One region of the Streptococcus sp. KHUD_017 genome, then DNA from elsewhere that is predicted to be linked to it. Evidence: predicted binding sites of a transcription regulator. Region 1 holds the regulator's gene; the other holds the start of a gene.
The links. The regulator CtsR, encoded in region 1, represses protease genes until heat stress. The targets are predictions, from matches to a motif close to TTGGTCAAAAAAGGTCAAANA.

Region 1 (3,417 bases):
GTATTTGAAAAATCAACCTTACGGCCCTTACTGTCCGTCAAGACACCATCATCCAAGACCTGCAAGAGAACATTAAAGATATCTGGGTGAGCCTTTTCTACCTCGTCAAAAAGCAAGACTGAATATGGTTTATTGCGAACCTTCTCGGTCAACTCTCCACCTTCTTCATAGCCTACATAACCTGGAGGAGCTCCGTTGAGACGGCTGGCTGCAAATTTCTCCATGTACTCACTCATATCAAAGCGGATAAGGGCAGATTCGTCATCAAAGAGGACTTCTGCCAAAGCCTTAGCCAATTCAGTTTTACCAACACCAGTTGGTCCTAAGAACATAAAGGACCCAATTGGACGTTTGTTATTGCGAATACCTGATTGATTTCGGCGAATGGCACGACTGATACTAGAGACAGCTTGTTCTTGTCCAATCACACGTTTGTGCAGTTCAGCTTCAAGATTGAGATACTTCTTGGCATCCGTTTGTGTCAATTTTTGAACTGGAATACCTGACAAGCGACTCAAGGTTGTCAAAATATCAGATTCTTTTACTACATCTTTGTAAACAGGTGCTTCCTGCTCTTTTGAAATGAGCTGCGCTGCTTGCTTCCATTTGCCATCCATCAAGGCCTTGTCAGCTGCTGTTAAACCTGACTCATCTGATTTCACATGTTTCGATTTGTTTTGGACTGTCGCTGCTGCTTCATCCAAAAGGTCAATCGCTGAGTCTGGCAAGTGACGGCTTGTCAAATAGCGATGCGCCATTTTAACAGCTGTTTCGACAGCATCATCTGTAATTTGGACATGGTGGTGCTTCTCATAGGTTGCTTTCAAGCCTTGTAAGATAGCCATACTGTCAGCCACGCTCGGCTCTTCAATCATCACTTTTGCAAAGCGACGAGAAAGGGCTGCGTCTTTTTCGATATGTTTTTGATACTCTTCCTGAGTAGTTGCTCCAACGGTTCTCAGTGTTCCACGTGCCAAGGCAGGTTTCAGGATATTAGCCGCATCCAAGGTCGAGTCAATCCCACTTCCTGAACCCATAATGGTATGAAGCTCATCAATAAAGAGGATGACCTTGCCATCTTCCTCGATATCTTTGATGATATTGTTCATACGTTCTTCAAAATCCCCACGGAAGCGAGTTCCTGCAACCACATTCATCAAGTCAAGCTCTAGAACACGCATCTTAGCCATTTCAGCTGGTACATCTCCATTAGCAATTCGCTGCGCAAGGCCAAGTGCCAAAGCTGTTTTACCGACACCCGCATCTCCAACTAGAACAGGATTATTTTTAGTTTTACGACTCAAAATTTGAATCATACGAGAGATTTCCTGGTCACGTCCGATAACTGGCTCTAATTTGCCTGAACGAGCTTGCTCTGTGAGATCATGAGTGTAATCTTCCAAACCGCCACTTGGAGTTTGAGGCATACCCATCATATTGGCCATAGAATTTTGCTTATCTGCTACTGAGCGATGGCGCTGACGTAGAGCCTTCAAATCTTCCTTTGTCCAACCAGCACGCGCTTCAAGGCTACGTCGAAGTCCAGCAATTTTGACTTGGTCCTTCTGATCTTCATAAGAAAAACCTGCTTTTTCCAAAATGCGAGTAGCTAAAGCATTACCGTCATGCAAGATTGCGTAGAGAAGGTGCTCAGTCCCCAATGCTTTTGCATGTACAACGGAGGCAACATGTTCCGCCTCCAACATCAAGACGTTTAAACGATAAGAAAAAGGGAGTTCCTGATAATCTTCCTTGTGGCTATAGTTGGCCTCTGTTAATTCAACAGCGACCTCCTCTAAACGATCAATCTCATACGGGAACTCGTTCAAAGTTGCTCCAGCAACACTGTAGCTATGATTAGCCATAGCAATCAGTAGGTGCCAAGACTCCAGGTAGTCTGCTCCAAAGCGACTCGCCACTAGAAAGGCACTGTCTATACATTCTCTCAATGCTTTTGAATATTTCATGTCGTTTTATTTTCCTTTTCTATCTACTTCATGCAATATCTGACGAAGCATATTGGCACGAATATAATCAGCTTCCTCGCCCAAAACACGATCTGAGGCCGTTGCAACTAACAGATTCATCTCCTGACGAGTCAAGAGTTCTTGTTCAAGTAAAAGTTTTAAAACATCTTCAAAGATGACTGGGCTAACTTCTTCACCTACTGAATACAATAAATCACGGAGCATTTCATGGTGGTTTGAGAATTCAATTCGGCCAATTCGAATATAGCCCCCACCACCACGCTTACTCTCAACTAGATATCCTCTACTCTCTGTAAAACGAGTTTTAATCACATAGTTAATCTGGCTAGGTACCACTTGAAAGGTATCCGCTAGCTGGCTTCGTTGCAATTCTACGATACCAGATTGTTCTAAAATTGCCTTGATATAGGCTTCAATATGATCCGATGTATTTTTAAATTTCATAGCTTGCTACCTCCTTCGTAAACTTTGACTATCTTTGACTATACTATCATTTACGACTCTATAAGTCAAATTTTTAGGGCTCAAGCCTTGAAAATACTGACTTTTAAAAATAGCTATAGATAACAAGCAATTCCCATTTCATTTTCTATTCTACAATTATGTTATAATAACAAAATTACACCTAGCTTTCAAATCCTTTGAAAGTATGTTATTTATGATCAAATCTAAGAAATATTTCGTAAAGTCTAGAAAAATAAAACTTCGGTATCATTAATGGTATACCGAAGTTTTTTGGTAGTGTGAATTTTTCACAGTTTTTTCTACTATAGTTCATATTCTATCACTGAGAGAAAAAATCTCTCCAGTAAGGATTTTCTCTATCAAAAATTCTAACTTCTTCTTCAGTCATATTGTGAGGATAATCACGAAAAAGGTTATAAATTTTTTTCTGGTCAAAGCTGAATAATATTTCTCCTCTAACATTTATCTTATCAATCCACCAAACTTTTGACTCTTCACTATCTTTGTAAAAATCACTGTACCCTTCAAGATTAGACTCCGAAAAAATGGGTTCATCTATTTCATCTGTTTCATCGAATGGGTCTTGTTTGCTGTAGTCATTTAGTTCATTATTTAACATCATTTAATCACTTTTTGTTATCTCTTAAAATCAGCACCAGGTAAAAGATTTCTCGCTTGGTAATTCGCCTCTATCCCACATCTGCTTCACTGCTCCACGAGCCTTGTTTGCATAATAGGGTGCCCCAAGTTCTTTATCATAATTTGACTCGATAGCAACTGTAACTTCACCAGTGCGCTCATCAATCTCAATCAAACCTGGGTCACGATTTTCTGGAATATACCAATATCCTAAAATACTAGAATTGAAAATTTTAATTAGTTTCAACATTGCTTTTTCCTACATACTATATTTTCCAAAGAAGTTCAAGTCATTTAGTACCACACAACTTGCCCTGATTCTTTC
Region 2 (3,417 bases), 420 kb from region 1:
AGTAGTTGAGAATCCTGAGATGAAGTAGATATTTGATGCGCGTTCAGCAGTTGCTTGTTGAACAAATTCTGCACCGTTAAATCCGTCACCACCGATGATTGGTTTATCAATTCCCATACCACGAGCTTGGTTTACAATCTTACCAGCTTCTGTGTAGTAACCTGGCAATACGATTGCATCAAAGTCTTTATCTTTGATTTTTGTCAAAGCTGCTTGGAAGTCTGTATCTCCTGATACAAATGTTTCGTCTGCTACGATTTCACCTGTGAATGAATCACGGAAAGATTTTGCAATACCTTTAGCGTAGTCACTTGAGTTATCTGTATACAAGACCACTTTCTTAGCGTTCAATTTGTTTGAAACGTAGTTTGAGATGATTTTTCCTTGGAAACTATCTTGGAATGTTCCGATGAAGAGGAAATCTTGACCTTTTGTCAAACCATCTTGAGTAGCACTTGGAGAAATCAATGGAACTCCAGCTTGTGTAGCATTTGCTACTGCTGCTGCAGTCGCACCTGAAGTCGCAGGTCCTACGATAGCTGCTACCTTAGATTGAGTCACAAGGTTTGTTGAAACAGAAGCAGCTTCAGCAGTTTCAGATTTGTTATCTTTGTCGACTACTTCGATTTGTTTTCCATCGATACCACCTGCTGCGTTGATTTCATCAACTGCAAGTTGAGCACCCTTTTGCTCAGAAGTACCGTAAGATGCTACAGCACCAGTTTCTTCGAAGTTGAAACCAATTTTTACAACTTTTTCATCAATTGGGTTACCAGTTGTGTTTGAAGCTCCTGACTTCACTTCCCCACAAGCTGCTAAAAGAGCTGTACTTGCAAGAGCTACAAGTGACAATGCAAATTTTTTCTTCATGTTTATCTCCTTTTAATGTTCAATTTAAATTACATGTTAAGAATATACCGAATTATCAGAAAATTGTCAACAAGTTTCTCTCACTTTTTTAAATGATAACGTTTTCGCTTGTTTTATATAGGTTTCCAACGAAAGGAGTTTCCAATTCTTGGATATGACAAACTCTCACTTTCTTGATAAATTTCTCTTTTCCTAGACGGTTTACCAGCTCTTCTACTTCCTCTGTTGGGACATAAAGTTGTAGGTAACGATGTTTTTTTGAGTGGTAACAAATATCACCATAATTTGCGAGTTTTTTAGCATCGCGATTATAGTATAAATAGATAATCAGACCAGACCGATTCTCTTTTTGAAACATAATTCAACTTCCTTCTAACAATCTTCCTTCTATTATATCAAAAAAAACAAGCTCAGTCGAGCTTGCTTTAGTAGTTTAATTCAAAGAATTATTAGCCATAATTTCGTCAATAAAACCGTAGTCAAGAGTTTCTTGAGCGCTCATCCAGTAATCACGTTCAGCATCTTTATGAATTTGCTCAACAGATTTGCCAGAATTATCTGCTAGGATTTGCTCCAAAGTCTTACGGGTTTTAAGTAAGTGTTCAGCAGCGATGGCCATATCAGTCTGCTGAGTACCACCACCTGTACCACCCATTGGTTGGTGAATCATGTATTCTGCATTTGGAAGCATGAAACGTTTGCCCTTTGCTCCACTTGATGCAATGACAGTCCCCATTGAGGCTGCCATTCCCATAACGATAGTTTGGACATCTGCCTTGATAAAGTTCATAGTATCAACGATTGCCAAACCAGCTGATACAGAACCTCCAGGCGTGTTTACATAAAGGTAAATATCTTTTGTACTATCTTGGGCATCCAAGAAAAGTAATTGGGCGATAACTGAGTTTGCCATATTGTCTTCGACTGGTCCAGTCAACATGATAATGCGGTCTTTAAGAAGACGTGAGTAAATATCATACGAGCGTTCTCCACGACTTGTTTGTTCAATAACTACAGGAATCATTCATTTCTCCTTTTGATTTCTAATTTCTTTGTTAATAGGATTATTATATATCCTTGGTCAAAAAAGGTCAAATTTTTGCTCTATCCTACTAACAGATACAAAAATTTAACCTCCTTTCAAAACTAAGACTAGGCTTTAGTCTCAATATCACTTTAGAATCTTATTTTGTTCCGAACAAGCGGTCTCCAGCATCTCCAAGACCTGGAACGATGTAACCATGTTCGTTCAAGCGTTCATCCAAAGCTGCTGTAAAGATTTCTACATCAGGGTGTGCTGCTTGAAGTGCCTTCACACCTTCTGGAGCTGATACAAGGCAGACAAACTTGATGTTTGAAGCTCCACGTTTTTTGAGGGAGTCAACAGCCAAAATCGCTGATCCACCTGTTGCAAGCATAGGATCAACTACAAAAATTTGACGTTGGTCAATATCTTCAGGTAATTTTACCAAGTATTCTACTGGTTGAAGGGTTTCTTCGTCACGGTACATACCAATGTGACCAACTTTTGCTGCTGGAACCAAACTCAATAGTCCATCAACCATACCAATACCTGCACGCAAGATTGGGACAATCGCCAATTTTTTACCAGCCAACTGTTTTTGAACTGTTTTTGTGATCGGTGTTTCGATTTCTACATCTTCAAGTGGAAGATCACGAAGCACTTCATATCCCATCAACATTGCAATCTCGTCTACTAGTTCACGAAAAGCTTTTGTAGAAGTGTCAGTGCGACGCAAGATTGATAATTTGTGTTGAATCAGTGGATGATTAATAACTTCAAGTTTTCCCATTTTCAGAATTCCTTCTTTCAATTTATTCTTCTTATTATATCAAAAAATGGTTTAAAAAGCTTTCTAAACCATTTATTTTTTTATAATTTCTAGATTAGGTGAGCCTCTTGGAGAGCTGCCTGCACTGTTTCAAGTGGTAGGTGAGTTAATTCTGTTCCCTTTTCTTGATAAAGGTGTTGGGCATAGTCGTCCATACGGTATTGGTTGATATAAACAACACGCTCACAACCTACCTGAAGCAGTTGTTTTGTACAGTTGAGGCATGGAAAATGAGTAACGTAAGCTGTAAAGCCTCTAGGAACTCCACGTTCGGCTCCTTGCAGTATAGCATTCACTTCTGCATGAAGAGTGCGGACACAGTGGCCTTCAATCACCAGACAGTCATGATCGATACAATGCTCTGTTCCTGATACAGAACCATTATAGCCTGTTGAAATAACCTTGTTATCCTTGACTAAAACAGCTCCTACCTTGGCACGTTTACAGGTTGAGCGATTGGCAATCAATAGGGCTTGAGCAGCAAAATACTCATCCCAAGCTAGTCTTTTTTCTGTCATAGCATTTCTCCTCATGTTTTATTTTTTGAAAAATGGCAGGCGTAGATCTGCGATTTTTTCAGCAGGAACCTTCATCCCATCCTTGATCCATTTAAGCAAGACCGATACGATGGCCGAACTCCAAAAAGAATGCAGGTAAGAACTGACACCTTTTGATTTCCCATAGTATTTTTCTA

Region 2: a site for CtsR is predicted at 1,948-1,968, ahead of clpP (ATP-dependent Clp protease proteolytic subunit ClpP). Genes of this name have one in related genera too.

Annotation. Positions count from the first base shown of each region.
Region 1 covers NZ_CM142175.1:1,725,979-1,729,395, forward strand. The annotation lists gene ACVAMZ_RS08590 (ATP-dependent Clp protease ATP-binding subunit) at 1-1,967, opposite strand, end outside; gene ACVAMZ_RS08595 (CtsR family transcriptional regulator) at 1,974-2,432, opposite strand; gene ACVAMZ_RS08600 (DUF7675 family protein) at 2,773-3,075, opposite strand; gene ACVAMZ_RS08605 (hypothetical protein) at 3,103-3,342, opposite strand.
Region 2 covers NZ_CM142175.1:1,306,282-1,309,698, forward strand. The annotation lists gene ACVAMZ_RS06465 (ABC transporter substrate-binding protein) at 1-870, opposite strand, end outside; gene ACVAMZ_RS06470 (YlbG family protein) at 959-1,228, opposite strand; gene clpP (ATP-dependent Clp protease proteolytic subunit ClpP) at 1,304-1,894, opposite strand; gene upp (uracil phosphoribosyltransferase) at 2,055-2,684, opposite strand; gene ACVAMZ_RS06485 (deoxycytidylate deaminase) at 2,774-3,241, opposite strand; gene ACVAMZ_RS06490 (TetR/AcrR family transcriptional regulator) at 3,260-3,417, opposite strand, start outside.